One region of the Micromonospora sp. WMMD1120 genome, then DNA from elsewhere that is predicted to be linked to it. Evidence: riboswitches for the same ligand, from Rfam matches in the RefSeq annotation. Region 1 holds a riboswitch; the other holds the start of a gene.
The links. A riboswitch is a leader RNA that binds a small molecule or an ion and turns the genes downstream of it on or off. The one in region 1 is predicted to bind S-adenosylmethionine.
Positions count from the first base shown of each region.

Region 2: linked by a shared signal. The riboswitch ahead of O7634_RS19585 (ABC transporter substrate-binding protein) and the one ahead of thrC (threonine synthase) in region 1 are both predicted to bind S-adenosylmethionine.

Region 1 is NZ_JARUBO010000005.1:1,451,321-1,466,808, reverse strand. Features, by position in the region: gene O7634_RS06965 (DEAD/DEAH box helicase family protein) at 1-3,171, shown strand, start outside; gene O7634_RS06960 (metalloregulator ArsR/SmtB family transcription factor) at 3,564-3,866, opposite strand; gene O7634_RS06955 (DMT family transporter) at 3,958-4,938, shown strand; SAM riboswitch class I at 5,007-5,142, shown strand; gene thrC (threonine synthase) at 5,153-6,436, shown strand; gene O7634_RS06945 (GNAT family N-acetyltransferase) at 6,761-7,780, shown strand; gene paaN (phenylacetic acid degradation protein PaaN) at 7,831-9,504, shown strand; gene O7634_RS06935 (GNAT family N-acetyltransferase) at 9,520-10,050, opposite strand; gene O7634_RS06930 (cold-shock protein) at 10,357-10,560, shown strand; gene O7634_RS06925 (hypothetical protein) at 10,654-11,802, shown strand; gene groL (chaperonin GroEL) at 12,075-13,697, shown strand; gene O7634_RS06915 (hypothetical protein) at 13,756-14,004, opposite strand; gene O7634_RS06910 (GNAT family N-acetyltransferase) at 14,091-15,026, opposite strand; gene O7634_RS06905 (S8 family serine peptidase) at 15,067-15,488, opposite strand, start outside.
Region 2 is NZ_JARUBO010000005.1:4,166,128-4,181,615, forward strand. Features, by position in the region: gene O7634_RS19565 (BTAD domain-containing putative transcriptional regulator) at 1-1,589, shown strand, start outside; gene O7634_RS19570 (Na+/H+ antiporter) at 1,691-3,265, shown strand; gene O7634_RS19575 (amino acid ABC transporter ATP-binding protein) at 3,382-4,125, opposite strand; gene O7634_RS19580 (amino acid ABC transporter permease) at 4,122-4,901, opposite strand; gene O7634_RS19585 (ABC transporter substrate-binding protein) at 4,941-5,822, opposite strand; SAM riboswitch class IV at 6,095-6,206, opposite strand; gene corA (magnesium/cobalt transporter CorA) at 6,408-7,538, shown strand; gene O7634_RS19595 (hypothetical protein) at 7,555-7,740, opposite strand; gene O7634_RS19600 (2'-5' RNA ligase family protein) at 7,960-8,475, opposite strand; gene O7634_RS19605 (DUF664 domain-containing protein) at 8,553-9,062, shown strand; gene O7634_RS19610 (SCP2 sterol-binding domain-containing protein) at 9,184-9,660, shown strand; gene O7634_RS19615 (glycogen debranching N-terminal domain-containing protein) at 9,657-11,720, shown strand; gene O7634_RS19620 (DinB family protein) at 11,763-12,266, opposite strand; gene O7634_RS19625 (DUF72 domain-containing protein) at 12,397-13,314, shown strand; gene O7634_RS19630 (hypothetical protein) at 13,342-13,713, opposite strand; gene O7634_RS19635 (hypothetical protein) at 13,850-14,479, opposite strand; gene O7634_RS19640 (hypothetical protein) at 14,667-14,843, shown strand; gene O7634_RS19645 (alpha/beta fold hydrolase) at 15,165-15,488, opposite strand, start outside.

The DNA.
Region 1 (15,488 bases):
ATGCGGATCATTCGCGTTAAGAGCAACAAGGCGGTCCACGAGGCGGGCACGGTTTCCGACGCGGTCAGCACCGAGGTCGTCCGGGAGTTGTTCCACCTGATGTATTGGCTCGCTCGTCGGTACACCCGGGACGCTGTCAACGTACCCCCGGATGCCCTTGCCTTTGACCCGGCGTTGGTCCCCACCGCGACCGGTGTACGGCAGCAGAGCCGCGCGGAGGTGCGCGCGCTCGACGAGCGGCTGGCCGCCCGGGACGCCGCGCTGGCCGCGGCCGAGGCCGACAACGCCGACCTGGACGCGCAGGTCGCCGCCCTGCGGGCGCAGATCGCGGCGGCCAAGGCCGCGAACGCGGCCCGGCCGGACGAGCACGACTACGACGAGCAGGAGACCCGCGACCGCTACATCGACGTGCTGCTCGCCGAGGCGGGTTGGCGGCTGGACCAGGCGCGGGACCGGGAGTTCCCGGTCAGCGGCCTGCCGCACGGCTCGGGTGCCGGGCGGGTCGACTACGTGCTGTGGGGCGAGGACGACAAGCCTCTCGCCCTGGTCGAGGCGAAGCGCACCCGCCGTGACCCGCTGACCGGCCAGCAGCAGGCCAAGAACTACGCCGACGCGCTCGAAGCGGCGTACGGGCAGCGGCCGGTCATCTTCTACACCAACGGCTACGAGACCTGGCTCTGGGATGACGTCTGCTATCCGCCCCGTCCGGTGCAGGGCTTCTACACCCGTGACGAGCTGCAACTGCTCGTGCAGCGACGCAGCACCCGGCGGCGGCTCGCCGAGCTGACCATCGACACCGGGATCGTCGAACGGCACTACCAGCAGCGGGCCATCCGGTTGATCTCCGAGGCGTTCGAGGTGGACTGGCAGCGCAAGGCGCTGGTCGTGATGGCCACCGGCGCGGGCAAGACCCGCACCGTCATCGCCCTGGTCGAGCTGCTGATGCGGGCCAACTGGGTCAAGCGCGTGCTCTTCCTCGCCGACCGGGTGGCGCTGGTCAAGCAGGCCGCCAACGCGTTCGGCGCGCACCTGCCCGACGTGACCACCGTCAACCTCACCGAGGACAGGGTCGCCGAGGGCCGGGTGTACGTGTCGACGTACCCGACCATGCTGGGCCTGATCAACCAGACCGACGGCGAGTTGCGCCGCTTCGGGCCGGGCTACTTCGACCTGATCGTCATCGACGAGGCGCACCGGTCGGTCTACCAGAAGTACCGGACGATCTTCTCCTACTTCGACGCGCTGCTCGTCGGGCTGACCGCGACCCCGAAGGACGAGGTCGACCGCAACACCTACGGCCTCTTCGACCTGGTCGACGGGGTCCCGACCGACGCGTACACCCTGGAGGAGGCCGTCGACGAGGGCTACCTGGTGCCGCCCCGGGTGGTCGCTGTCGACCTGCGTATCCAGCGCTCCGGCCTGCGCTACGACGAGCTGACCGAGCAGCAGAAGGACGACTGGGACGCCCTGGAGTGGGGCGATGACGTCGACGTGCCCGACGAGGTGAGCGCCGAGGCGGTCAACAAGTGGTTCTTCAACGCGGACACCGTGGACAAGGTCCTCGAATACCTGATGACCCGGGGTCACCGGGTGGCCGGCGGTGACCGGATCGGCAAGACGATCATCTTCGCCAAGAACAACGAGCACGCGAAGTTCATCGCGAAGCGCTTCGACGACAACTACCCGCACTACCGGGGCGACTTCGCCCGGATCATCACCCACCGGGTGGAGCGCGCGCAGGGCCTGATCGACAGCTTCTCGCTGCCCGACCGGCAGCCGCACATCGCCATCTCCGTCGACATGCTCGACACCGGCATCGACGTCCCCGACGTCGTCAACCTGGTGTTCTTCAAGATCGTGCGGTCCAAGACCAAATTCGCGCAGATGCTCGGTCGGGGCACCCGCCTGCGGCCCGACCTGTACGCCCCCGGCATCCACAAGAAGGACTTCTTCGTCTTCGACTTCTGCGGCAACTTCGAGTACTTCAGTCAGGACCCGACCACCACCGAGGGCTCGCTCAGCCCGTCCCTCACCGAACGGATCTTCAAGGCCAAGGTCGAGCTGGTCAGCCAACTCGACCAGCGCCGACCCGGCGACGCCGCCGACAGCGACGCCGCCGACGGTACGCAGAGTGAGGCCGGCCTGCGCTGGGACATCGCCCGGGACCTGCACGGCCGGGTGCGGGGCATGCGCCTGGACAACGTGGTGGTGCGACCGCACCGCCGCCTCGTCGAGTACTACGTCGACCTCGCCAACTGGCACCGGCTGTCGCCCGAGTCGTCCGCGCAGCTCGTCGCCGGCCTCGCCGGTCTGCCCAGCGAAGTCCGCGACGACGGCGAGGAGGCCAAGCGCTTCGACCTGTTGATCCTGCGGATGCAGCTCGGCCTGCTGGTGCCCGACAGTCGGTTCAACCGGCACCGCACCGAGGTCCAGGAGATCGCCTCGGCGCTGCTGGAGCAGACCACCATCCCGATGATCCAGCAGCGGGCCCACCTGCTTGAGGAGGTGGCCGGCGACGAGTGGTGGCAGGACGTCACGCTGCCCATGCTGGAGTTGGCCCGACGTCGGATGCGTGACCTGGTCCGGCTGGTGCCGAAGGTGCGTCGCACCCTCGTCTTCACCAACTTCGCCGACGAGATTGACCAGGAAATCGAGCTGCCGTTCAGCGGGGTGACGGTCGGCACCGACCTGGAGCGCTTCCGCGCGAAGATGCGTGTCTACCTGCGCATCCACGAGGATCACGTGGCCGTGCAGAAGCTGCGCCGCAACCGGCAGCTCTCCGGCACCGACCTCGCCGAGCTGGAACGGATGCTCGGCGAGAGCGGCGTCGGCGACAAGCAGGACATCGACCAGGCCCGGCGGTCCTCCGAGGGCCTGGGCCTGTTCATCCGCTCACTGGTCGGCCTGGACCGCGAGGCGGCCCGGGAGGCGTTCAGCGAGTTCCTCGTCGACCGGGCCCTCAACGCCGCCCAGCTCGACTTCATCAACCTGATCGTCAACGACCTGACGATGAACGGTGTGATGGAGCCGGGGCGCCTCTACGAGTCGCCGTTCAACGGTGTCGCCCCGCGCGGGCCGGAGGCGCTGTTCTCCAACGACGACGCCGACCGCATGGTCTCGATCCTGCGCTCGATCAAGAACAACGCCAAGCCGGTCAGCGAGGTGGCGTAGGGGGCCGAAGCCCCTGAGCCGCGTCGATCTTGCAGCTTCTGTTGCCGAAAAGCCGGGAATGCCCCTTATGGGGGGACAGTAAGTGCAAGATCGCGCGGGGCGAGGGGTTGCTCTGCGCGGGGCGAGGGGTTGCTCTGCGCGGGGCGAGGGGTTGCTCTGCGCGGGGCGAGGGGTTGCTCTGCGCGGGGCGAGGGGTTGCTCTGCGCGGGGCGAGGGGTTGCTCTGCGCGGGGCGAGGGGGTGCTCTGCGCGGGGCGAGGGGGTGCTCTGCGCGGGGCGAGGGGTTGCTCTGCGCGGGGCGAGGGGTTGCTCTGCGCGGGGCGAGGGGGTGCTCTGCGCGGGGTGAGGGGGTGCTCTGCGCGGGGCGAGGGGTTGCTCTGCGCGGGGGAGGGGTTACTCCGCGCGCGGAGCTAGCACCGCATTCAGCAGGCCCGGATAGAGCTTGTCGACCTCGTCGCGGCGGAGGCGGACCAGGCGGCTCGTGCCGGCGGCCCGGGTGCGGGTGAGGCCGGCCTCGCGCAGCACCCGGAGGTGGTGGCTGCGGGTCGCCTTGGAGACGCCGAAGTCGAGGCTGCCGCAGGGTGCCTCGCCCCCCTCGGCCAGCGCCCGGACGATCTGTAGCCGCACGTCGTCCGCGAGCGCGGCCAGCACGGCGGTCACCGGTACGGAGGTCAGGTCGGGTTCGTGCGGCTCCATGTGAGCAGTGTAACCGTTGTTCGACAATTCTCGAACAAGCTCCTAGGGTCGGTGTCGTTGGTTCGACGATACTCGAACATTGGAGATGCCGATGCGATCCCGCGCCGCCGCGTACCCACTGCTCGCCGCGCTCGGCTGGGGCGTCATGTTTCCGGTCCTCGCCAGCGCCCTGAACCGGGTCGACCCGCTCAACCTGACCACCGCCCGCTACCTGCTGGCCGCCGTCATCCTGGTCGGCATCCTGCTGCTCCGCGAGGGCTCCGGCGCGCTGCGCCTCGGCGCTCGGGCGGTGGAGGTGGTGGTGCTCGGGGTGGTCGGCTTCGCCGGCTTCAACCTGCTGACCGGCCTCGCTCTCGAACACGCCGCCCCGCAGCAGATCGCCCTCTTCGTGGCCACCACGCCGGTGATCACCCAGCTCGTCCGCTGGGCCCGGGACGGCGTACGCCCGAAGCCTCTTCTGTTGGCCCTCTCCCTGGCGGCGCTCGTCGGTGTCGGTCTGGTGATCACGCGCGGAAGCCTGGCCGGCCTCGGTCAGTTCGGTGTCGGCGGCCTGATGATGATCGGCGCGGTGCTGGGCTGGGCGATCTACACCCACGGCGCCAGCCGGTTCGGCGAATGGTCGCCGCTGCGCTTCACCACGCTGACCGCGCTCGCCGGCACCGCCGCCATGCTCGCCGCGAGCATCGTGGCCGACGCCGTCGGCTGGCAGCACGCGCCGGGCGTCGGCGACGTCGTGGCGGTCACCCCGCAGTTGGCGTACGCGGTGCTGGTCGGCGCGGTGGTCGCGGTCCTGGCCTGGAACACCGGCGTGCAGCGACTCGGCGCCGCCAACGCCGCGCTGTTCATGAACCTGGTGCCGGTGACCACCTTCGTCGTGCAGATCGTTCGCGGCTACCGCCCGGAGCCGGTGGAGCTGGTCGGGGCCGCCATCACGATCGCCGCCCTGGTCGCCGCGAACCTCGCCGCCCGACCCCGGACCGAGGCGCTGCCCCGGACCCCCGCGCTGCCCCGGCCGACCGCCGTCACGGACCCGGTGGCGGTGACCGACCCGGTGGCGGTGAGCGCCCGCTGACCCACTGTGTGGGATGAGCGGTAGCAAGGGCCGACAGCGTTGTCCTAGACTCGGCGGCACAACTGCATACCTCATCCAGAGGGGCTGAGGGATACGGCCCGACGACGCCCCGGCAACCACCCCGCGCGCTCACCGCTGAGCGACCGGCGGGGCAGGTGCCAATTCCGTCCCCGCCGCACCGTGCGATGTGGGGAAAGATGAGAGGACTCTCGACATGACGTCGACGCTCGTCACCGGCATCGACACCTCCACCAGCCCCGCCCGCGCCCTGGTCTGCCGTGCCTGTTCGGCCCGCTACCCGCTCGTCGCCCAGCACGCCTGCTACGAGTGTTTCGGCCCGCTGGAGGTCGACTACGATGTCGCCGCGCTGGCCACCGTCACCCGGGAGCAGATCGAGGCCGGGCCGAACACGATCTGGCGGTACGCCGGTCTGCTCCCCGCCGGTCAGGACCCGGCCGGCCGGGTCACCCTCGACCCGGGGTTGACCCCACTGGTGGCGGCTCCGCAACTCGCCGCCGAGCTGGGCATCACCGGGCCGCTGTGGGTCAAGGACGACAGCGCCAACCCCACCCACTCGTTCAAGGACCGGGTCGTCTCGGTGGCGCTCACCGCCGCCAGGGCGCTCGGCTTCACCCGCTTCGCCTGCGCGTCGACCGGCAACCTGGCCAACTCGGTGGCCGCCCACGCCGCCCGCGCCGGGGCGCCCTCGGTGGTCTTCATCCCCGGCGACCTGGAGCAGGGCAAGGTCATCACCACCGCCGTCTACGGCGGTGACCTGGTCGCGATCGACGGCTCGTACGACGACGTCAACCGGCTCTGCGGTGAGCTGGTGGAGACCGACGAGTTCGAGGACACCGCCTTCGTCAACGTGAACGTCCGGCCGTACTACGCGGAGGGCTCCAAGACCCTCGGCTACGAGGTGGCCGAGCAGCTCGGTTGGCGCATCCCGGCGCAGGTGGTCATCCCGATGGCCAGCGGCGAGCTGCTCACCAAGATTGACAAGGCGTTCTCCGAGCTGGTGGAGATCGGCCTGGTCGAGGCGCCGGCCGGCGGCTGGAAGGTCTTCGGCGCGCAGTCGGCGGGCTGCAACCCGATCGCCGCCGCGCTGCACGCCGACACCGACACGATCACCCCGGTCCGGCCGACCGGCATCGCCAAGTCACTCAACATCGGCGACCCGGCGGCCGGTCTCTACGCGCTGGAAGCGGTCCGCCGCACCGGCGGCTGGATGGAGTACGTCGACGACGACGAGATCCGCGCCGGCATCCGCGACCTGGCCCGCACCACCGGCGTCTTCGCGGAGACCGCCGGCGGTGTGACGGTGGCGGTGCTGCGCAAGCTCGTCGGGTCCGGCCGGCTCGACCCGTCGGCGGAGACCGTCGTGTTCAACACCGGCGAGGGCCTGAAGACCATCGACGCGGTGGCCGGTCAGGTCGGGCCGACCCACCAGATCAAGCCCTCGCTGCGCGCCGCGCGCGACGCGGGCCTGCTCGGCTGACCGGGCGACATAAAGAAAATCGAAGCGGGCCGAGGGTGCGTCAGCCGGGTGGGGGACGGCTGACCAGCCGATCGGGGGAGCAGGCGGATCCGCCGGGTAACTGGGTTTTCGCGTTGAGTGCGGAAAACCCGCCCCTGCGGACTTGACGGCAGGAACCGGACGGCGCAAGATGCTCCGTGCGGGAGGGCACTTCGCCGAAGACTTTTGAAGTTCTTGCGACCCAACGCCGGAGGCGTTGTGCGAGTGTCCCTCCCGACCACGTCCGATCGGGCCAGCGATTTAAATCGCTGGCCCGATCGCTTTTCGCCGGTGCACTCTCACCGAATGAGCATCACCATCGCGGCGTTCGACGGCACCGACCGCGCCTCCGTCGACGAGGCGTACCGGATCGGGGCGGCGGCCAACGACGTCGATCTGCCGGACTTCCCGCCCTTCTGCCGGCGGCGTTTCGACGCGTTGTTCCAGACGCCGATGCCCGGCACCGCGTCGCTCTGGGCGCTGGCCCGACTGGACGGTGTGCCCGCCGCCTACCAACAGGTGGACCTGCCGCAGCTCGACAACACCGACAACGCCACCGCCGAGCTGACGGTGCGTCCGGAGCTGCGGCGCCGGGGCGTCGGCCGGGCGTTGCACGAGTACGGGCTGCGGCTGCTGCGCGAGCACGGACGCAAACGGGTTGTCGCGATGACGGTCTCCGCCCTGCCCGGCGGGCCGGCCCGGTCGGCGGCCGGTGACGCGTTCGCCGCCTCCACCGGCGCCCAGCCCGCGTTGGCCGAGGTGCGTCGCCGCCTGGACGTCGGCCAGATCGATCGGGTCGCCCTGCGGGCGGCGCTGGCCGAGGCCCGCCCGCGAGCCGAGGGTTACCAGGCGGTCTGCTGGCAGGGGGCAACACCGCAGGAGTACGTCGCGGACGTCGCCTACCTGGACGGCCGGCTGCTGGTGGACGCGCCGATGGGTGACGTGCAGTGGGAACCGGAGCAGGTGGACGCCGACCGCATCCGCGGCAACGAGCGCGCCCTGGACGCCCGGGGTCGGCGGCGCTACCACCTCGGGATGCGGCACGAGGCGTCCGGTCGACTGGTCGCCTGGACCCTGCTGGACGTGGGCGCGTCCGCCGACTGGCACGCCTTCCAGCAGATCACCATCGTCGACCCGGCCCACCGCGGGCACCGGCTCGGCCTGATCGCCAAGGCGGAGAACCTGCACCACCTGCTCACCCACGAACCGGCGGTACGCGTCATCGACACCTTCAACGCGGCCAGCAACACGTACATGGTGGCGATCAACGAGCAGCTCGGCTTCCGCCCGGTGGACGCCTGGACCGACTGGCAGCTCACCCTCTGACGGGTATCGGCGCTACTGCTCACTGCCGGTCCTCAGGCATGATGGCGGGCATGACGGAGACCCCGCATCCCCTGTACGACAGGCACGCCGACACCCTCAACCGCGCGCTGACCGCGATCACGGAGCGGGGCTACTGGTCCGCCTACCCCGAATCCCCCAGCCCTCGGGTGTACGGCGAGAGCGCCGCCGCCGACGGCAGGGCCGCCTTCGAGGCGTACCTCGGTGGTGACTTCCCGCTCGACCAGCCCGGCTCGGGCGACCGGGTGGCCACCGAGACGAGCCCGTTCGGGGTGGACCTGGCGGTGCGTTACCCGCACACCGGCACCGGAGAGCTGATCAGCGCCGCCTCTGCCGCGCTGCCGGCCTGGCGCGACGCCGGGCCGCAGGCCCGGGTGGGGGTCTGCCTGGAGATCCTCGACCGGCTGCACAAGCACGTCTTCGAGCTGGCCAACGCGGTGCAGTTCACCAGCGGGCAGGCGTTCGTGATGGCGTTCCAGGCCGGTGGCGCGCACGCGTTGGACCGGGCGCTGGAGGCGCTGGCGTACGCGTACGCCGAGATGACCCGGCACCCGGGCACCGCGGGCTGGGAGAAGGCCGCCGGCAAGGGTGAGCCGCTGCGGATGACCAAGTCGTTCCACGTGGTGCCGCGCGGTGTGGCGCTGGTGATCGGCTGCAACACCTTCCCGACCTGGAACTCGTACCCCGGTCTGTTCGCCTCGCTGGTCACCGGCAACCCGGTGATCGTGAAGCCGCATCCGCGCGCGGTGCTGCCGCTGGCCATCACCGTGCGGTACGCCCGGGAGGTGCTCGCCGAGGCCGGCTTCGACCCGAACCTGGTCCTGCTGGCGGCCGAGGCGCCCGGCGAGAAGCTCGCCAGTGACCTCGCCCTGCACCGGTCGGTGAGGATCGTCGACTTCACCGGCTCGACCGAGTACGGCGACTGGCTGGAGACGCACGCCCGGCAGGCGGCGGTCTACACCGAGAAGGCCGGCCTGAACACCGTCGTCATCGACTCCACCGACGACTTCGCCGGCATGTGCCGCAACCTCGGCTTCACGCTGACCCTCTACAGCGGTCAGATGTGCACCACCTCGCAGAACATCCTCATCCCGGCCGGCGGCATCGAGACCGACCAGGGGCACAAGAGCTTCGACGAGGTGGCCGGCGGGATCGCCGCCGCCGTCGGCAAGCTCACCGCCGACCCGGCCCGGGGGGTGGAGCTGACCGGCGCCATCGTCAACGACGGGGTGCTGGAGCGGCTGGCCGAGGTGACGAAGGTCGGCGAGCCGGTGCTGGAGTCACGGGCCGTGGTCCACCCGTCGTACGCCGACGCGGTGGTGCGTACCCCGACCATCGTGAAGCTGACCGCTGACGACGCCGAGACGTACGGCCGGGAGTGGTTCGGGCCGATCTCGTTCGTCATCGCCACCGACTCCACGGCGCACAGCCTGGAGCTGCTGCGCCGCACCGTCGGCGAGAAGGGCGCGCTCACCGCCGGGGTCTACTCGACCGACGAGTCGGTGCTGGACGCCACCGAGGCGGTAGCCGTCGAGGTCGGGGTGCACCTGTCCTGCAACCTCACCGGCGGGGTCTTCGTGAACCAGTCGGCGGCGTTCTCCGACTTCCACGGCAGCGGCGCCAACGCGGCGGCCAACTCGGCGTTGACCGACGGCGCGTACGTGGCGAACCGGTTCCGGACCGTGCAGTCGCGGCGGCATGTCTGATTGTTGGTTGCGGGTTCAGGCGGGGCGGCGCATCTGTAGTTCGGTCAGGGCGGGGATCGTCGGGTGGGGGACGCGTACCCCGGTGTCGGTGAAGCCCAGCCGCTGGTAGGCCCGGTAGGCGCGGTCGTTGCCGACCACCACCTCCAGCAGCAGCTCCGGTCGGCCGCACTCCCGCGACCAGGCGGCCACCCCGTCGATCAGCTCGCCGAGCAGTCCGCTGCCCCGCCAGCTCGGCGTGACGTACACGGCGTAGATCACGGTCAGGCCGGGCTCGTCGGGGGCGGTCGTGCCACCGGCGTGCCCGACCAGCCGGCCGCCCGGGTCGGCGACGAACTGCGCGTTGCCGGGACCGGCCGAGGTGTACGCGACGCGGGCGGCGTACTCGTTGTGCGGTCGGGCCGCCGCGTCCGCCAGGGTCTCCAGGAACGCGAGCGGCGCGTCCGCGAGCATCTCCAGGCGCAGTGCCCGCATCCGGGCGGCGTCCTCCGGCCGGACCCGGCGGATCCGCGCGTGTCGCAGGGCGGTCGAGCCGGTGTCGGTGGTCATGTCCGCATGCCTACCACAGCGGCCGGTCGGGGTCCGCCGAGATGTGCCCGGCCGTCGTCCGGTGGCCGGAACCGTGTCGCCTCCTGCACCAGGTGGCACACGCGGGGTCTGGTAGATCGAAAACCCGAATGGTTGGCCAAGAAATATGCCTGATTTGTGACCGTGCGCCGCTGTCTCTCCTCGTGTAGCGTGCGATTTCCGTCACCCGCTTCAATGGCGGTCATCGATCGCTGAGGCGGTTGTCGGGGGCGTCCGGCCGCGCCGTGCGCCGGATCAGGCAACACAGTGCGAAGTGAGGGAAGCACCGTGGCACAGGGCACCGTGAAGTGGTTCAACGCCGAGAAGGGCTACGGCTTCATCGCCGTCGACGGCGGTCAGGACGTGTTCGTCCACTTCTCCGCGATCGAGATGGACGGCTACAAGTCGCTGGAGGACGGTCAGCGGGTGGAGTTCGAGGTCGCCCAGGGCCAGAAGGGTCCCCAGGCGGAGCACGTCCGCGTCATCGGCTGAGCCTCCCGGTCGATCGGCCCCGGGGCGGGGCTGCGGCAGGACCGCGCAGCCGGGAGGATCGTGAACCGTTCCAGCCGATGCTGAGGAGCGTTCATGACCGACCAGCCGCCCCCGCCCACCGCATCCTCCGGGCCGGGGGAGCCGGGCCGACCCGACCCGATCCCGCCCGCCGGCGGTGCCGAAACGGCGCCCGGCGTCCCGCCCACGCCCGAGCCGTCGCCGGGTCAGACCGGGCCTGTCGGCCCGCCGCCCGGCTGGGGTCCGGGCGGGCCGGCCGCGCCACCGCAACAGGGCTGGACGTTTCCGCCCACCGGGGGCTATCCGCCCGGCGTCGGTCCGTACGGCGGGCAGCAGTGGTATCCGGGGCCGCCGGTCGGGTGGTACCCGCCCGGCCACGGGCTCGATCCGAACGACGCCCTGGTCACTCCGCCCGGCGCCGGCGTCGGCGGCTGGTTCGCCAGGTGCGGCGGGGCACTGCGTCGGGGCTGGCGGCAGTTGGTGCCCATCGCGCTGCTCACGCAGGTGCTGCCGGCGGCGGTGCTGTCGGTGGTCAGTCTCGGGGTGGACCCCTCCGCCACCTGGGCCGCCGAGGCCGAGACGAGCACGGCGCTGCCGGACAACTTCTTCGCCGAGCTGGTCAGCCTCCTGGTCGTGCTCGTCGGGGGCAGCCTGCTGGTGGGCCTGGCGCAGTCGGTCGGGTGGGCCGCCGGCAGTTGGGTGATCACCCGGCAGGCGGCCGGCCAGCCGGCCGGCCTGGAGGCGGCGCTGCGGTACGGCCTGCGCCGCGCGCTCGGGCTGTGGGGCTGGACGCTGCTGATCAGCGTGCTCATCGGGGTCGGTCTCTGTTTCTGCGTGCTGCCGGGCATCTACCTGCTGTTCGCGCTGAGCATGGCCGGCCCGGTCTACCTCTTCGAACGCCACAACCCGATCGGCCGCTCGTTCCGGATGTTCCACGACCGGCTCGGTCTGCTACTCGGCCGGGTGGCCCTGGTGGCCGCGGCGGTGCTCGTCGGCACCCTGATCCCGGGTGCGCTGGAGGGGGTCGGCACCTCCGCGTTCGGCACCGACCCGCTCGCGTCGCCGGGCAGCGCCGTCGGGGCGGTGGTGGTGATCGGGATCACCGCGGTCCTGGCCCTTCCGGCCCACCTCGCCCAGTTGATCGGCCTGCTGCTGACGTACGTCGAGCAGCGCGCCCATGAGGGGCCGGTGAACAGCGCCGGACTGGCGGCGGAACTCGGCTGAGCGGCCCCATCGTGCTTGCACTCGGCAGGGGAGAGTGCTAAACAAGGTATTGGCACTCGCACACCGCGAGTGCCAATGGTCGGGACGGTGGGGCCAGGTTGCGCCGGCGCGGAGACGCCGGGGCGGCACATGGCCGGTCGTCGCGGGCTATCCGGCCCGGCCGAAGGACGTCGTCGTCGCCAGGTGGCGACGTCCCAAGGTGCGTACACCAGGCGGCCCATCCGGGGGACACATCTCGGGTGGCCCGTGAGTGTCCAGGAGGACAACGCCGTATGGCCAAGATGATCGCGTTCGACGAAGAGGCGCGCCGCGGCCTCGAGCGGGGCATGAACCAGCTCGCCGACGCCGTGAAGGTGACCCTCGGCCCCAAGGGCCGCAACGTCGTGCTCGAGAAGAAGTGGGGTGCCCCCACCATCACCAACGATGGTGTGAGCATCGCCAAGGAGATCGAGCTCGAGGACCCGTACGAGAAGATCGGCGCTGAGCTGGTCAAGGAGGTCGCCAAGAAGACCGACGACGTCGCCGGTGACGGCACGACGACGGCGACCGTCCTGGCCCAGGCCCTGGTTCGCGAGGGCCTGCGCAACGTGGCCGCCGGCGCCAACCCGATGGCCCTGAAGCGGGGCATCGAGACCGCTGTCGAGAGCGTCTCGGAGGAGCTGTCCAAGCTCGCCAAGGACGTCGAGACCAAGGAGCAGATCGCCTCCACCGCCTCCATCTCCGCTGGTGACAGCACCGTCGGCGAGATCATCGCCGAGGCGATGGACAAGGTCGGCAAGGAAGGCGTCATCACCGTCGAGGAGAGCAACACCTTCGGGCTGGAGCTGGAGCTCACCGAGGGCATGCGCTTCGACAAGGGCTACATCTCGGCCTACTTCATGACCGACCCGGAGCGTATGGAGGCCGTCTTCGACGACCCGTACATCCTGATCGCGAACAGCAAGATCTCCTCGGTGAAGGACCTGCTCCCGATCCTGGAGAAGGTCATGCAGTCGGGCAAGCCGCTGCTGATCATCGCCGAGGACCTGGAGGGCGAGGCGCTCGCCACCCTGGTGGTCAACAAGGTCCGGGGCACCTTCAAGTCGGTCGCCGTCAAGGCCCCGGGCTTCGGTGACCGCCGCAAGGCCATGCTGACCGACATCGCCATCCTCACCGGTGGTCAGGTCATCAGCGAGGAGGTCGGCCTCAAGCTCGACGCCGCCAGCCTCGACATGCTGGGCCGCGCCCGCAAGGTCGTGGTGACCAAGGACGAGACCACCATCGTCGACGGTGCCGGTGACGCCGAGCAGATCCAGGGCCGGGTCAACCAGATCCGGGCCGAGATCGACAAGAGCGACTCCGACTACGACCGCGAGAAGCTGCAGGAGCGGCTGGCCAAGCTGGCCGGCGGCGTCGCGGTCATCAAGGTCGGCGCGGCCACCGAGGTCGAGCTGAAGGAGCGCAAGCACCGCATCGAGGACGCCGTTCGCAACGCGAAGGCCGCCGTCGAGGAGGGCATCGTCCCGGGTGGTGGCGTCGCGCTGGTGCAGGCCGGCAAGACCGCCTTCGACAAGCTCGACCTGGTCGGCGACGAGGCCACCGGTGCGAACATCGTCAAGGTCGCGCTGGACGCCCCGCTGCGGCAGATCGCCGTCAACGCCGGCCTCGAGGGCGGCGTCGTGGTGGAGAAGGTCCGTAACCTCGAAGCGGGTCACGGCCTCAACGCCGCCAACGGCGAGTACGTCGACCTGCTGGCCGCGGGCATCATCGACCCGGCCAAGGTGACGCGCTCCGCGCTGCAGAACGCCGCCTCCATCGCGGCGCTGTTCCTCACCACCGAGGCCGTTGTCGCGGACAAGCCGGAGAAGGCCCCGGCTGCCCCGGCTGGCCCGGGTGGCGGGGACATGGACTTCTGAGTCCAGTTCCGACACACCGAACGGGGCGGGCCGCTGACGCGGTCCGCCCCGTTCGTCGTCAGGTGGGCAGGGGGCGTTGGTTGCGCCGTTTGTGTGCCCGACCGTACGGCGGAAGCAGCTGGATCGGGGCGTCGACCATCTCCTGCGGCTCCTCGGCGACCGGCGGCTGCCGGTCCGTGGTCATCTCGGCCAGTTGCTCGGCGTCGCCGTAGTCGAGTCGGTCGAACGGCAGTTGGCCGGGGAGCTCACCGACCGGTGTCCAGGTGATCGGCGGGCCGTCCTCGGTCTGGTTGTCATCCGTGGTCATGGCTGCCTCCTCTACCGAAACGGTAGGGGGCGGCAGCGATCGGCGCGGGCGAATGGCGCTATCTAGGCTTTCATCCCGTTCGCTCCCTATTCGGCGTTCAGTGACCGCCGGTACAGGAAGAAGACCCGCTCGATCCGGGCGCCCGCGCTGCCGGAGTAGAACGGCACCGGCCCGACCCAGCCGATCTGGGCCTGGTCCAACCCCGCCGCCCGCTGGTCGCGCAGGCAGCGCCGTAGCAGGACGCCACCGATGCCCGATCCCTCGGCGGCCGGCGCGGTCCCCATCGGCCCGAACCAGCTCGGCCGGGACGACCCGTACGCGGCGAAGCCGAGCACCTCGCCATCCCGCTCGGCAAGGTGGCAACCGGCGTCGGCGCGACCCACCGACCCGGCCAACTCGCCGTCCCAGGCGCCCCCGAACGTGGACCGGGCGAACGCGGCCAGCGCGGGCAGGTCCGCCGGCTCCGCCCGACGTACGGTGACGCCCTGGTCGGCCAGCCGCCGCTCGGCAGCCTCGGTGGACCGCAGCGCGGGCGACGTGTCGTACGACAGGTCGGCGGTCATGTTCCACGCCGTCCGGTCCTGCCGGTAGCCGAGCGCGAGCGCGGCGCAGACCGCCGGGGTGTAGCGGACGTCGATGCCGGGCCACGCGTAGTAGGGCGGGTTGCCGGCCAGCAGCACCTCGGTCGCCCCGCGCTCGGCGAGCACCCGCTCGGCACGCCGCAGCAGCGCCCGGCCGACTCCTCGTCGGCGCTGGTCCGGGGCGACGGCGATCAGGTCCACGTGCCCGGTCCCCGGCTCGGTCGCCGACAGCGAGCAGAGCAGGGCCCCGACCAGGGCCCCGTCCCGGTACGCGCCGAGCCCGACCACCACCCGGTCGGCGGCGGCCCGGGACCAGAGCACGTCCACGATCGACGTCGCCTCGACGGCGTCCTCCGGCAGGTCGAGGGCCTGCTCGCAGAGGCGCGAGACGGTGGGGGACTCGTCGGCGGTCAGCTCGCTGACGGTGATCTCGGCGTCCATGGTCGCCGACAGTAGATCACCGCGAACCGGCGCCGACCCGTCACCCCCGGGCGGCGCGAACGGCGGCGTACGCGTCGACCTGGCCCGCTCCGGTGACGTTCGACGGCGTGCCGCAGGCGTCGGACGGGTTGCCGGAACGGTAGGTGGGCGTCGCCGGGGTGGCGGTGTCCCGCAGGATCTGCCGGGTCCGGGCGAGGTCACCGACCAGCGCCGGGTTCGCCGACCACATCAGCGCGACCACCCCGGCCACCTGCGGGGTCGCCATCGAGGTGCCGTCCAGCGCGGCGTACGTGCCGCCCGGCATCGCCGACACCACGCCCACCCCCGGCGCCAGCACGTCCGGCTTGGCGGCACCGCCCGGCACCGGCCCCCGGGAGGAGAACTCGGCGACCCGGCGCTGCGCGTCCACGGCGCCCACCGTCAGCACATCCGCGTACGGCGCGGGTGGATCGTCGATGGACG
Region 2 (15,488 bases), 2.7 Mb from region 1:
TGGTCGGGGACCCCTCGGTCGCGCTGGACGCCGTCGACAGCGCCCTCCAGGCCGGGTTCCTCACCGAGCGGGAGTCCGACGGCCAGCTGCGTTTCACCCACATCCTGGTCCGCGACACGCTCTACGCCGACCTGTCCGCGCCCCGCCGTGCCGCCTGGCACGCGGCCGCCGCCGAGGTGCTGCGCCAACGGGACCCGGTCGAGCCCGCCGCCCTCGCGTACCACCTGCTGCGCGCGGGCGGGCCGGCTGCGGCCGCGCGCGCCTCCGGGTATGCCCGGCTGGCAGCCGAGCGGGCCGAGCAGCACGGCAACCCGCACGAGGCGGCCCGGATGTGGGGACAGACGATCGAGGCGTACGACCGGGCCGGCGGTATCGAGCGGCGCGAGCGTCTCACAGCGGTGCTCGGTCTGGGACGGGCGCTGGCCGTGACGGGCCGGCTGGCCGAGGCGCGGCGCTGGCGCGCCGAGGCGATCACGGCGGCCGAGGCGGTCGGCGACCCCCGACTGCTCGGGGAGGTGCTGGCGGGCTTCGACGTGCCGGCCATCTGGACGCGTAACGACGACGAGTCGCTGTCCGCACGCATCGTCCGGGCCGCCGAGCACGCCCTGACGACTCTCGACCCGAGCGACGGGACGCGGCGTAGCCGCCTGTTGAGCACTCTCGCGGTCGAGCTGCGCGGCAGCACGACCGACCGGGGCCGGCGGGCGGCGGACGAGGCCGAGACGATCGCCCGCAGCCTCGACGACCCCACCCTGCTGGCGTTCGCGCTCAACGCCCGCTTCCTGCACACCTTCGCGCGTCCCGGGCTGGCCGGCGACCGGGCCCGGATCGGCGGCGAGCTGGTCGACCTGGCCGCCCGACACCACCTGGCCACCGTCGAGGTGCTCGGTCACCTCGTGCTGGTCCAGGCCGCCTGCGCCCTTGCCGACCGGGCCCGCGCCGACGCGCACGCCGACGCCGCCGACCGTCTGGCCCGACGGTACGAGCTGCCGCTGGTCGGCGTCTTCACCGGGTGGTACGCCGCGCTCCGCCGGGCGCTCGACGGCGAGTCGGTCGGGGCGGCGGACGCGTACCGGGCGGCGGCCGGCCACCCGGGCGCCGACGGCATGCCGGGGTTGACCGAGGGTCTGCTTCCGCTCGCCCTGCTCGGCCTCTGGCTGGCCGACACGATCGGCGGCGACCGGCCGGTCCCGCCGGCCGGCGCCAAGGAGTGGGCGACTCTGGACTGGGGCGGGCACGAGCCGTGGGTCCGCCCGTTGCTCCTGCTCTCCGACGGCGACCGGGAAGCGGCCGCGGTCGCCCTGCGCGCCGTCCCCGCTTTGCCGCACGACCTGCTGCGCGAGGTCCGGCTCTGCCTCCTCGGCCGTGCCGCGTGGGCTCTCGACGACCGGGTCACGATGACTTGGGTCCACGCCGAGCTGCTGCCGGCCGTCGGCGAGATGGCGGCGGGAAGCGGGGTGCTCACCGCCGGCCCGGTGGCGGGGCACCTCGCCGACCTGGCCGGCGCACTCGGTCGGGCCGAGGAGGCGGCCCGGCACCGGCGCACCGCCCGGGCGGTCACAAACCGGGCCCGCGCCGTCGCCCGCTGACCTCCCACGACTTGGCCAATCGCGCCGGAACCACCGTCTGGGTGCGGTCAGATGGAACCACCGGCGGGCGCGCCGCCGGCCACGGTTCGAGGAGGGTACGCGTGGAGGCGCTCGTCCTGATCGTGGTGCTGGGCGTCACCGTCCTGGTCGGCACCACGCTCGGCGGTCGGTACCGGGTCGCCCCGCCGGTCCTGCTCATCGGCCTCGGGGTGCTGCTCGGCTTCACCCCGCCGCTGTCCGAGCTGGCCCTGGAGCCGGACCTGGTCCTGCTGATCTTCCTGCCGGCGATCCTGTACCGGGAGAGCCTCACCCTCAGCCTGCGCGAGATCCGGGCCAACCTTCCGGTGATCGGGCTGCTCGCCGTGGTGCTGGTGGTGCTCACCCTGGTCACGGTCTCGTACACCGCCCAGGCCCTCGGGGTGAACCCGGCGGCGGCCTGGGTGCTCGGCGCGGTGCTCGCGCCGACCGATGCCGCGGCGGTCACCGGCCTCGCCAAGCGGCTGCCCCGCAAACTCCTCACCACCCTGCACGCCGAGAGCCTGATCAACGACGGCACCGCCCTGGTGATCTTCGCGGTGACCGTGGGCCTGCTCACCCACAGCGCGGACCCCGGCGCGCTGCGCATCGGTGAGGAGTTCGTCGGGGCCAGCGCGGGTGGCGTGCTCGCCGGGCTGCTGGTCGGCTACGCCGTCGTGCTGATCCGCAAGCGGCTCGACGATCCGCTGCGCGAGGGCGCGCTGAGCGTGCTCACCCCGTTCGCCGCGTTCCTGCTCGCCGACGCGGTGCACGCCAGCGGCGTGCTGGCGGTGGTGGTCGCCGGCCTGATGCTCTCCTACGCCGGCCCACGGGTGATCCGCGCCCGGTCCCGGGTGCTGGCCTACGCGTTCTGGGACCTGTCCACGTTCCTGATCAACGGTGGCCTGTTCGTCCTGCTCGGCACGCAGATACCCCGGGCGGTGCGGAACATCACCAGTACCTCGCCACAGCGGGCCCTGCTGATCGTCCTGGTGGTCACGCTCGTCGTCATCGGCACCCGCCTGCTCTTCGTCTACCTGACCTCGCAGGTGGCGAGGCTGCGACGACGCCGGATCATGGACCCGAGTCAGGGACCCTCGGGCTGGCGGGTGGGCACCGTGGCCGGCTGGTCCGGCTTCCGGGGCGCGGTCTCGCTCGCCGCGGCACTGGCCGTGCCGACCATCGAGGTGGACGGTCGGCCGGTGGTCGAGCGCGACCTGATCATCTTCGTCACCGCGCTGGTGATCGTGCTCATCATGTTGCTCCAGGGGACCACCCTGCCGCTCGTCGTGCGCTGGGCACGGCTGAGCGGCGACCCGCAGCGCGTCGACGAGGCCCGGCACGCCCGTCGGCGGGCCGCCGAGGCGGGGCTGGCCGCGCTGCCCCAGGTCGCCAACGAGGTCGGCGCGGGGGAGGACACCGTCGATCGACTCCGGGCCGAGTACCAGCGACACCTGGAGGACCTCGACGAGAGCGGCGAAAGCACCGGCGAGGAGCGCCGCCTGGAACGGCAGTTGCGCCTGCGCGTCCTCGCCCACAAGCGCCGGGAGGTCACCCGCCTGCGGGACGACCGGGAGATCGACGACCTGGTGCTCCAGGAGCTCCAGGCCGCGCTGGACAACGAGGAGATCCGCCTGCTGGGACGCGGCCCCACCGACTGACCGGGCGGGTCGGGCAACCGTGCAGCGGGCGAGACGCGGTCTGCCGCGTCCGGGATCTTCGGTCACCGCTCTCGAGTAGCACCGTCCTGCCGGGTCAGGGGCCCAACTCGCCCCGCTCAGAGCACCTGGTCGAGGAAGCGGCGCAGCCGGGGGTGCGTGGCCCGCTCGAAGATCGCCTCGGGTGGACCGGCCTCCAGCACCACCCCCCGGTCCATGAAGGCGACGGTGTCGGCGACCCGCTGGGCGAAGCCCATCTCATGGGTGACCACCACCATTGTCATGCCCGCCGCGGACAGCTCGGCCATCACCGCGAGGACGCCCTTGACCAGCTCCGGGTCGAGCGCCGAGGTGGCCTCGTCGAAGAGCATCACCTCGGGCCGCAGCGCGAGCGCCCGAGCGATGGCCACCCGTTGCTGCTGACCGCCGGAGAGTTTCGCCGGCCGGAAGTCCGCCTTGTGGGCGAGGCCGACCAGCTCCAGGTGGGCGTGTGCGACGGCATCCGCCTCGTCCTCGCCGAGCTTGCGCAGCCGGCGCAGCGCGAGGGTGATGTTGCGCCGGACGGTCAGGTGCGGAAAGAGGTTGAACTGCTGGAAGACCATCCCCACCCGCTGCCGCAGGGCGTCCGGGTCGTCGCCGAGCACGCTGCGCCCGTCCAGCAGCACGTCGCCCCGGTCCGGCTCGATCAGCCGGTTGATGGTGCGCAGCAGTGTGGACTTGCCCGACCCGGACGGGCCGATGACGCAGGCCGTCGCGCCGCGCGGCACGGTGAGGTCGACGCCGCGCAGCACCCGGTTCGGTCCGAAGGCGAGGTGCACGTCGCGGACGTCGAGGCTGACCGAGGTGCTGGGGTCGGTGCTCATCGTCGCTGTCCCTCCGTCGCCATCTCCTCGTTCTCCTCGTTCTCCTCGTCCTCCTCGGTCGGCGCGGTCGCCGGCCGACCGTCGCGCAGTCGACTGTCGATCCGGTTGACGACGTGCGTCAGCGGTACGGTCAGCGCCAGGTAGCAGAGCCCGGCCAGCAGCAGCGCGGACTCGTTGCCGGTGGTGGCCGCGTAGTCCTGCCCGATCCGGAACAGCTCCCGCTGGCTGGCCACCAGACCGAGGAAGTAGACCAGGCTGGAGTCCTTGATCAGCGCGATGAGCTGGTTCACCCAGGCGGGCAGCACCCGCCGCAGGCCCTGCGGGATGATCACCAACCGCATCGCGTCCACCCAGGAGAAGCCGAGCGCGCGGGCGCCCTCCAGTTGGGTGGCCTCCACCGACTGGATGCCGGAGCGGAAGATCTCACCGAGGTACGCGGCGGCGATCAGCGACAGCGCCAGGATGCCCAGCGGGTAGGGGTCCGGTCCCCACACCCGCATGCCCAGGGGTGCCAGCCCCACGCCGATCAGCAGGATCGTCGCGGCGGCCGGCAGCCCCCGGAACACGTCGGTGTAGACCCGCGCCGGCCAGCGCAACCACCGGCTACGGGAGATCCCGGCGACGGCCAGCAGCAGGCCCAGCACCGAGCCGAGCAGGGCGGCGGAGACCGCCAGGATCAGCGTGTTGGGCAGCCCGACGGTGAGCATCTCGGGCAGCGCCTCGCGCATCGCGTCGACGTCGAAGAACGTCTCCCACAGCGTGCTCAACGGATCCATGTGTCGCCTCTCCCACCGCTCCGCTCGCTCGGCACCCGGTCAGGACGCGCTCGACGCGGACGCCGACGGCACTGCCGACGCCGACGGCACGGCCGCCGTCCCGCTGCCCGGGGTGAAGTCCGCCGGGATCGGCCGGCCCGGGTAGTACTGCGCCTGCAGGCGGCTCCAGGTGCCGTCCGCGATGACCTCGTCGAGGCCCTCGTTCAGCGCCTCACGCAACCTGTCGCTGCCCTTGGCCACCGCGTACGCGGTCGGCGCCGGGCTGAGCTGCTTGGCCGCCACGGTGATCTTGCCGTTGCTGTCGGCGGCCGACTTCTCGCCGATCTCGGCGGGCGCGATCCACGCGTCGGCGGTGCCCGCCTTGAGCTGGTTGATCGCGCCGTTGTAGTCCGGCACGCGCACCGGGTTGAGCTGCTTGCCGGTGGCGTAGTCGTCCTGGACGGTGCCCTGCACCACCACGACCCGCCTGCCGGCGAGCTGGTCGAAGCTGGTGATCGGCGAGCCGGCCGGCACGTCCAGGCCGAAGTAGCCGAAGTCGTAGCCGTTGCCGAAGTCGACAGTCTTCTTGCGCGCCTCGGTGATGGTGATCGAGGAGCTACCGACGTCGAACTTGTGGTTGTTGACCTGGGAGAGCAACGCGGAGAAGTCGGTGCCCACGAACTCCACCCGCAGGCCGAGCCTGCCGGCCACGGCGGTCAGCAGGTCGTTGTCGAAGCCGGTGAACTTCCCGTCCTTGAGGTACACGTTCGGCGGGGCGTCGGTGAGCGTGCCGGCGCGCAGCACGCCCGGCTGCGCCAGCCCGTACGGGTTGGCGGTGGAGTCGGTGGAGTCGTCGGCGCCGCAGCCGGTGAGCGCGGCGGCGGCCAGCAGCATGGCCGCGGCGAGGGCGACGGTGCGGGTCAGGGCAGGAAGGGATCGCACAGGTGTCTCCGAAGGGTGGTGTCCCGGCAGCGCGGACGTGCGCCGCCGACGGCACGCCCGCTGGGCGTACCGCTGGAAGGGGTTCGAGAAGGGGATGCGCTAGGGCGCGGTGCCGCGACGACAGGCGGCGCTGCACATTCGCATCATGTCCACGTGCCGTCGCCGGATCAGTGCCGGCGACCGTCGACCGGCGCGGACGTCCGCGACATCGGTCGGTGGGGCGGTGCTGAGCATGCGCATGGTTCTCCCGGGTCTGTGCTGACCTGGGTGCCAGGCCACGCTTGCGCCGGCGTCCTGCCGGTGCCTGGTCCTCACCCGGGGCACCCCACCGCGGAGGAGGGTTGCCGGCCAGCAAGCCGGGGCTTCGCGCTGGCACTCATGACCTGCGCCGATGCTAGCAGCGGGCGTGGGTGGACCGTCCAGTCGTTATGACCACCCTCACCGTCGGCTCGCCGGTCACCCGGGCCGGTGCGCGGAACCCACCCGGTCGCGCGGCGGGTTTCGTACTCCGGACAGCGGGAACGCAGCGCCCCCGGGTTGGCGGGCCCGCGCCGGGCCGGACAGCGCCGGGGGAGGGGGCAGGGCATGGTCGGTGGCCGTCGCTTCCGCCCGGGTGGTGGCTTCGGTCGCCAACTCGACGAGTACGAGACCCCGGTCGGCGTCGCGCCGTCCACGCAGTCGTCCACCGCCCCCGCCGGCGGCCTGGTGGACAGCGCGATCTACCGCCACGGACACCGCTTCGCCTCGCCGTCCGGCCTCGCCGAGACGTACCGCTGCCTCCAGGAGCAGGATGACGCGATGGCCTGGATCGGGTTGTACCGGCCCGACATCGGCCAGATCACCTCGTTGGCCCGGGAGTTCCGGCTGCACGACCTGGCGGTCGAGGACGCGATCAACGCCCACCAGCGGCCCAAGCTGGAACGGTACGGGCACACCCTGTTCGTGGTGCTCCGCGCCGCCCGCTACGACGACTCCCGGGAGGAGGTCGAGTTCTCCGAGCTGCACCTGTTCATCGGGCCGGGTTTCGTGGTCACCGTGCGGCACGGTGAGGCCCCGGACCTGGCCGCCGTGCGACGTCGGATGGAGACCGAGGCGCAGATGCTCGCCCGGGGCCCGGAGGCGGTCCTGTACGCGATCCTCGACCAGGTCGTCGACGGGTACGCGCCGGTGGTCGCCGGGCTGGAGAACGACATCGACGAGATCGAGACCCAGGTGTTCGGCGGTGACCCGAACGCGAGCCGGCGCATCTACGGCCTGAGCCGCGAGGTCATCCAGTTCCAGCGGGCCGCCCGGCCCCTGCTGAGCGTGCTCGACGCGCTGGCCGGCGGCGCGGGCAGCCCCGGCGCGGACGAGGAGCTGCGCCGCTACCTGCGGGACGTGACCGACCACCTGACCCAGGTGGTCGAGCGGGTGGACGGGTTCCGGCACCTGCTACAGAACATCCTCACCGTCAACGCCACCCTCGTCTCGCAGCAGCAGAACGAGGAGATGCGCAGCCTGACCGCGGCCAGCTACGCGCAGAACGAGGAACTGAAGAAGGTCTCGTCCTGGGCGGCGATCCTCTTCGCGCCCACCCTCATCGGCACCGTGTACGGGATGAACTTCGTCCACATGCCGGAGCTGCGCTGGCGGTTCGGCTACCTGTTCGCCCTGCTGTTGATGTTGCTGGTCTGCGGCACCCTCTATGTGATCTTCAAGCGGCGCGGATGGCTCTGAACCGCCCCGCCGGGTGTCACTCGATGCCGCGCAGGATGTGCCGCTCGTCCTCGACGTCGTCGTCGCCGGCGCTGATCCGGCCGAGCAGCACCGCGGCCGCCCAGATCGTCAACGGGGTGGCTGCCCCGGTCATACCCCCGCCGGTCCGGTCGTCCCGGGTCTGGCGCCGCTCGGTGCGCGGCGGCCTGCGCTGAGCCTGCATGGGCCCTGCCTCTCCTCCTCGACGCCGCCGCGCGGGCGCGGCGTGAGCACGCGCCACCGGCCGGGCGAACCGCGGACGGGCGACTCGCCACTGGTACGGCGGCCACTCGAACCATCCCACGCCTGGGCGGATTCGCACCCCTGGTTTTCAAGTTTCCGACTCCCGCCCGCCAAACCGGACATTTTGCAGTGAGGTGGGCGGGTCGGTGAGCTGTCGGCTTCAGGGCAGCGGGTGGGCGATGCCGCGTGCGTGGTCGGTGAGGGCCGCCCCGACCACCGTCGCGGCCAGCGGCAACACCTCCAGGCACCGGCGTACGGCAGCGGCCATCAGCGCGTTCGGCACCCGCATGGACAGCGTGCAGTGCGGCACCCACCGGCCCGGCCGGTAGTGCTCGGTGAGCCCGACACCGGCGGCGGCGAGCCGGTCGTGCACCAACCGGTGGTGCGCCAGCAGCTCCGGTGTGGGCGCCGGGCCGAGCCAGAGCACCCGACCGACGAACTGACCGGCGTGCTGGAAGTCGAGCCGCAGGGGAGCGGCCACCACGGTGCCGCGCAGGGCCGCGGCGACCTGTTCCGGATCGAGGCGGGGCGCCACCGCGAGCGAGACGTGCGGGCGGTGCCGCTGCTCCAGCAGCGACCGCATGCTCTGCACGCCCTCGGCCTCCAGCGCGTCCCAGAGCACCCGGATGCGACGGGTCGCGTCCGGGTCCAGGTACAACTCCACCGCCGCGACCACTTGATCACCGTAGCGGTCGAGGTTTGACCGTCGGCGCCAGCGGTACCTGATCGGAACCCGATCAGGAGGCGTACCCAGTGGACGTGAACGAGCTGTTGACCGAGACGTACGACCGGCTGCCCGACCTCGTCCGCTCGGCGGTGGACGGCCTGAGTCCGGAGCAGCTGCGCTGGACGCCGGGACCGGGCAGCAACTCGGTCGGTTGGCTCGTCTGGCACCTCACCCGCGTCCAGGATCACCACGTCGCCGACCTGCTCGCCGCCGAACAGGTCTGGACGGGCGGCGACTGGGCGGGTCGTTTCGCGCTCGCCGCCGACCCGGACAACACCGGATACGGGCACTCACCCGACCAGGTCGCCGCCGTACGGCCGGAGAGCGCGCAGGCGCTCGTCGACTACTACCGGGCGGTCGCGGATCGGACCGGGGCGTTCCTCACCGGCCTGCGCCCGGCCGACCTGGACCGGGTGGTCGACGAGTCGTGGGACCCGCCGGTGACCCTCGGCGTCCGGTTGGTCAGCGTCGCCGAGGACGACCTGCAACACGTGGGCCAGGCCGCCTTCGTGCGCGGGCTGCTGGAAGCCCGCTGATCACCGGCCCGCCGATCATCGGCGGGCGTCCCGGCGCGCCCTGTCGCTCACCCGTTCCGGGTGAGGCGCGCTCACCCCACCAAGGGTGAACCTGCGGGGACACCGTGGGGAAGGGGATCCGATGGGCGTGACGGCGGAGGAGTACCTGGGACAGTGGGACGCCGATCGGCGCTTCAACCTGCCGGAGACCACCGCCGGCACCGTGCGGTTGGACGTCGCCGCCCACGACTGCACCGACCACTGGTACCTCACTGTCGCCGACCAGCACGTCCAGGTGTCGCGGTCGGCCGACGACGCCGACCTGGTGATCCGCGCGGACCGGCAGGTGTTCGACCAGATGGTCAGCGGCGAGCTGCATCCGGGTGCCGCGCTGCTGCGCCACGAGTTGACCGTGCAGGGCGACATGCGACTGCTGATGGTGCTGCGGCGCATCTTCGCCGGACCCAGCGGGGCCCGGCATCCACGGGAGTTGGGCCGAGCCGCGGTCGCTTCCCGCGCCTCCGGCGGCAGGGCCGACGCCGACGACCCGCGGCGCGGCGTGGCGGACGCCAGCGCCTCGGGGCGCGGCACGGCGGACGCTCGGGAGGGACGGCCGTGAAGCAGGAGCTGCTGCACGTGATCGCCGGCAACGTGTTCGCGATGAGCGACGCCCAGGGCGACATCGAGGCCGACGCGCGCTCGCCGGTCGGTCTCTTCGCGTACGACACGCGGTTCCTGTCGCACTGGGTGCTCAGGATCGACGGCGAACGGATCAACGCGCTCTCCCGCGACGACATGACGTACTTCGAGACCCGGTTCTTCCTGGTCCCCGGCGCGGCCAGCCACTACGTCGACGCCGACGTGTCGATCATCCGGTACCGCTCGATCCACGACTGCCTGCACGAGAACATCACGGTGCTGAACCACTCGTCGCGGCCCGCCGAGTTCACAGTGCGGGTGGAGATGGGCAGCGACTTCAGCGACATCGCGGAGATCGGGCACCTCCGGCAGCGGGCCGTCGAGGTCACCGCGGACTCGTCCCACCAGCAGCTCGTGCTGCGCTACCAACGGCAGCGGTTCGTCCGGCAGACCACGGTGCGCAGCACCGCTCCCGTCGACGTCGACGAGGGCGGGATGACGTTCCGGATCCGGGTGGACGCCGGGGGCAAGTGGGAGACCGACCTGCACGTCGCCATGACCATGGGCGGCGCGGACGGGGAGGACGTACGCGCCTCGCTGGAGTCACACCAGCGGGCCGTGCGCACGGGGATGCGCGAGGACCTGGCGGCCTGGATGGACGGGGCGCCGCAGCTGGTCGCCGAACGCGACGGGCTGGTGGAGTTGTACCTGGGCAGCCTGGCCGACCTGGCGGCGCTGCGGTACCGGCCGTTGTCGTACGACGACCGGGTGCCGATCGCCGGCCTGCCGTGGACCATGTGGTTGTGTGGGCGGCACAGCATCATCACGTGCCTCCAGACCCTGGCGTTCACCCCCCAACTGACCCCCGCGACGCTGCGGATGCTGGCTTTCATGCAGGGCAGCCAGCTCGACGACGGCCTGGACGAGGAGCCGGGAAAGATCCTGGCCCACCTGCGCTACGGCGAGTCCGGCGCGTTCGGCGACCGGGCGCACGCGCTCTACTACGGCTCGGCCGACACCAGCGCTCTCTTCGTCATCCTGCTCGACGAGTACGAGCGCTGGTCCGGCGACGCGGACCTGGTGCGCGAGCTGCGGCACCCGGCCCGGATGGCGTTGGACTGGATCGACGAGTACGGCGACCTGACCGGGGACGGTTACGTGCGCTACCAGCGCCGCAACGAGCGCGACGGCCCGCTCAACCAGTGTTGGAAGGACTCCCCGGACGCGATCACCAGCGCCGACGGCCGGCAGCCGGCCCTGCCCCGCGCCACCTGCGAGTTGCAGGGCTACGCGTACGACGCGAAGAGGCGCGCGGCCCGGCTGGCCCGGGAGTTCTGGGACGACAACGCGTACGCCGACCGGCTGGAACGCGAGGCCGAGGCGCTGAGGGACCGTTTCAACAGGGACTTCTGGCTGCCGCACCGGGAGTACTACGCGCTGGCGCTCGACCCGTACGGCGAGCCGGTCGACGCGCTGGCGTCCAACATGGGGCATCTGCTGTGGAGCGGCATCGTCCCGGAGGAGCGCGCCGAGGTGGTCGCCGGGCACCTGGTCGGGCCACGCCTGTTCAGCGGTTGGGGGGTGCGCACCTTCGCCGCCGGGCAGCGCCCGTACAACCCGTTGGGCGCGCACCTGGGCGCGGTGTGGCCGGCGGACAACGCGCTGATCGCCGCCGGCCTCCGCCGTTACCGCCGTGACCGGGAGGCAGCCACCATCGCGGCCGGCATCTTCGACCTGGCGCAGACGCTCGGCGGAGCAGTGCCGGAGGCGATCGCCGGCCACGAGCGCAGGCTGACGACGTATCCGGTGCAGTTGCCGGAGGCCGGTCGCCCGCAGGCATGGTCGTCCGGGGCGCTGCTGATGCTGCTGAGCGTCACGTTGGGGTTGCGACCCGTCGGCGACAACCTGCTGGTCAACCCGGCCGTGCCGGAGGGGTTCGGTCGGCTGGAGCTGCTGGACGTCCCGGGCCGCTGGGGCCACTCCGACGCGTACGCAAGGGACCGGACCACCGAGGGCCGGCACCGCCCGCGAGTGCGCTGACGCCCGCGGCGGCCGGCGCGTGGCCCCGGTCGCCCGCGCCGGTCAGCCCATGGTCCTGGCGCCGTCGATCGACTCGCGCAGGATGTCGGCGTGCCCGGCGTGCTGGGACACCTCGGCGATCACGTGCAGCATCACCCGGCGGACCGTCCAGCTCGCCCCCGGCTCGAACCAGGGCGCCTGCGGCAACGGGTGTGCCGTGTCCAGGTCGAGGGTGGCGACCAGCTCGTCGGTGTGGGCGGCCACCTGGTGGAAGCGCTCGACGAGCCCGGCCAGCGTGTCGCCCGGGGACATCCGGAACTGGCCGACCCAGTCGATCGGCTCCCGTTCCATCGCGTCGGCGCCACCGGTGGCGAAGAGCATCCAGCGGTGCTCCACGGTGGCCACGTGCTTGATGAGGCCGCCGAGGCACAGCTCACTGACGGTCGAGCGGGTGGCCGCCTGCTCGTCGGTGAGCCCGTCGACCGTGTGCAGGAGGAAACCCCGCTGCCGGCGCAGGCTCTCGAGCAGATCGGCCCGCTCGCCGGTGAGCTGCTGTGTGTTGGTCATGAGCCACCCTTCGTCGACGTCCATCCACCGACACCGTAGGACCGGCCACCGACACTGTCCGGTATCCACACCGGGCGACGGCGGCCCGCAGCGGTTGCCGATCGGCGCGCGCGGCGGTCCACTGAATACCATGGGTGTGATTAGGGTGGGCACGTCGTCCTGGGCGGACCAGTCGCTGCTGCGCTCCGGGTGGTACCCGCGCTCGGCCAGCACGCCGGCCCGCCGGCTGGGCTTCTACGCCAGCCGGTTCCCGCTTGTCGAAGTGGACACGTCCTACTACGCGGTGCCGGTCCCGGAGACCACGCAGGGCTGGGTGGACGCCACGCCGGACGACTTCACCTTCGACGTCAAGGCGTTCCGCCTCTTCACCGGCCATCCGACGCCGGTCGCCGCGCTGCCGAGGGACCTGCGCCCGGCCGCCGGACCGAGCCGCGTCCGCCGCCGCGACCTGCCGGAGGGGGCGTACGACGAGCTGTGGGCCCGGTTCCGGACGGCCCTCGAGCCGATCGCGGCGGCCGGCAAGCTGGGTGTGGTGCTGTTGCAGTTCCCGCCGTGGCTGGTGCGCAGCCCCGCCGCCGAGCGACGGATCGTCGAGCTGGCGCAGCGCTGCCGGCCGTGGCGGGTCGGCGTGGAGGTGCGGCACGGCTCCTGGTTCACCGACGACGCCGAGGCGGACACGCTGGACCTGCTGCGCGCCAACGACCTCTCGCTGGTCTGCGTCGACATGCCGCAGGGCCACCCGTCGTCGGTGCCGCCGATCCTGGCCCGGACGGCCGAGCCGGCGATCGTCAGGTTCCACGGGCACAGCGACGCCTGGGGCGGCGGCGACAAGGAGGACAAGTTCCGCTACGAGTACGCCGAGGACGAGCTTCGGCACTGGGCCAAGCTACTGGCCGAGTTCGCCGGTCAACCCGACGACCTGCACGTCCTGTTCAACAACTGCTGCGCCGGGCAGGCCCAACGCGACGCCACCCGGCTGGCGCAACTGCTCGCCGAGCGGATGGCCGACGACCGGGCGGTTCCGGCGCGGGCCGCGCCCGCTGGCTGAGGCGCGGCAGCCGGGCACCGGGGCGGCTCAGGAGCGACGTCCCCTGCTGCGCAGCGCGTCCTGGGTGGACTCGCCGACGTCCGCGTCGTCGGGGAACGTCCGGCCGCTGGGCGCCGGGTCGGGCGGAGCGCCCGGTCCGGCCATCGTCATCCGTGTGGGTTCGACCGAGCCGAAGCCGTGCCGGCCCGCCGGCTCCGACGAGCCCGACGGCGCGCCCGCGCGCCGCTCGCCGCGCCGCCCCTCGGGCACCGCCGTCTCCTCGCTGCCCTCGTCCAGCGGCGAATCCGTGTCCGTCCCCCAGGGCGCGTCGGCGTCGAATCCGTCACCGGTGCCCCACGGTTCGACCGCCTCCGGCTCCAGCCGGTCGTTGTCCCCGCCGCGTCCATCGCGTGCCGTCATGGCCACCCCACTCGTCGGTCCGCCACCGGCGGACGTGCCTGCCCTGCTCCGCCGCCACCGCGTACGGCCGGGCCGCGCAGGGCCGACCAGCGCCCCGCCGTCGAGGTGGCGGCGGGACGCCGGTCGGCCCGGCGTCTCAGCGTCCGGCCATCGCCATGTGGCGCTTGCCGTTGCTCATCCCCGCCATCTTGATCATGGTTTTCGAGGCGCCCTTCATCCCGCCGGCGCGACCGAGCATTCCGCGGAACACCTGTCCGGGCTTCTGCTGCTCGCCCATGTACGCGGTGACCACCACGAGGGTTCCGGTCAGCGCCGGAATGGCCCACTGGAGCAGTTTCATCTGCCGTTGCGAGGCCGCCACGCTGGCCGGGGTCTGGTGGTTGGGCTCGGTGGCGCCGCTCACCGACGGACCGCCGGCCTTCTCCAGCCGCATGCCGACCAGCCGGCTGTAGCCGGTCACCGCCAGCGCGCCGATCGTCAACACGGTCTTGATCGCGCTGGCCCGGCCGACGCCGGACTGGGCCGCCACCCGTGGGCTCTCGGTCACCAACTCGCCGACTGCGCCGGCCAGGTGGGCGCCGATCGCCGCCGCGTTGACCGGGGTCCACTTGGACCAGCCGGCCGAGGCCACCGGGAGCCGTTGGGTCGAATCGCTGATTTTCGCCGCTGCGCCGTTGACACCGAAGGCACCCATGAGGGAGCCCCCAAACCAGGCCGCCAGGCCCAGATCGTGCATGGAGCGCAGTGCGGTGTGCCGTTCGGACATGTGATCCCCTTCCGCCGTGTCGGGCGCTGCGGCTTACCCGCCGCTCGCGCGGCTAACCCCGCCCCGAGCGGGTCGATCCGTGCCGTACGGGCAGGTCAGGGACACCTCCCGTGGTCGCCACGGCGGAGCCAGGAGTCGTCCGCCCGGTGGCGGGTAGACCCAGCGCGGCCGACGAGAGGGGAACGTGATGTCACAGCCGGACGAGAGCCGGGAGAAGACCCCCAAGACGGACGCGGTGCTGATGCACCCGGACAACGACCCGCACCGCACGACGGCGGAGGTCGCGCCCCGCCGGGAGCACGCGGAGATCCAGGTGGAGCGCGACGGCGACCTGGTGCCGCTGGACCAGGACGAGACCGGCTGACCGCCGGTCCGGCTCAGCGCGGCGGCAGGTCGCCGGCGAGGGTGGTGATGCGCCGTGTCAGCGCGGCGGCAGGTCGCCGGCGAGGGTGGTGATGCGCCGTGTCAGCGCGGCGGCAGGTCGCCGGCGAGGGTGGTGATGCGCCGTGTCAGCGCGGCGGCAGGTCGCCGGCGAGGGTGGTGATGCGCCGTGTCAGCGCGGCGGCAGGTCGCCGGCGAGGGTGGTGATGCGCCGTGTCAGCGCGGCGGCAGGTCGCCGGCGAGGGTGGTGATGCGCCGTGTCAGCGCGGCGGCAGGTCGCCGGCGAGGGTGGTGATGCGCCGTGTCAGCGCGGCGGCAGGTCGCCGGCGAGGGTGGCGATGCGCCGCGCCAGTGGGGCGCTCGCCCGAACCCAGGTGAAGTGGTCCAGCGGTGCGCCGGCCTCGGCCACCGTGTAGCGCTCCCGGGTCACCGGGGCGCCGCCGAGCTTGGCGCAGAGGTGGTCCATGGTGTCGTGCGGGGTGTACTGGTCGTCGTCCACGCTCACGGCCAGCACGGGCGTGCGCACCGCGCGGAGGGCCGCCTCGGTGTCCGACCCGTCCAGCCGGGGGAACCGGCCGGTCCGCGCGGTGTACGCCCAGTCGCGGATCACGCCACGCGCCTGCCGACC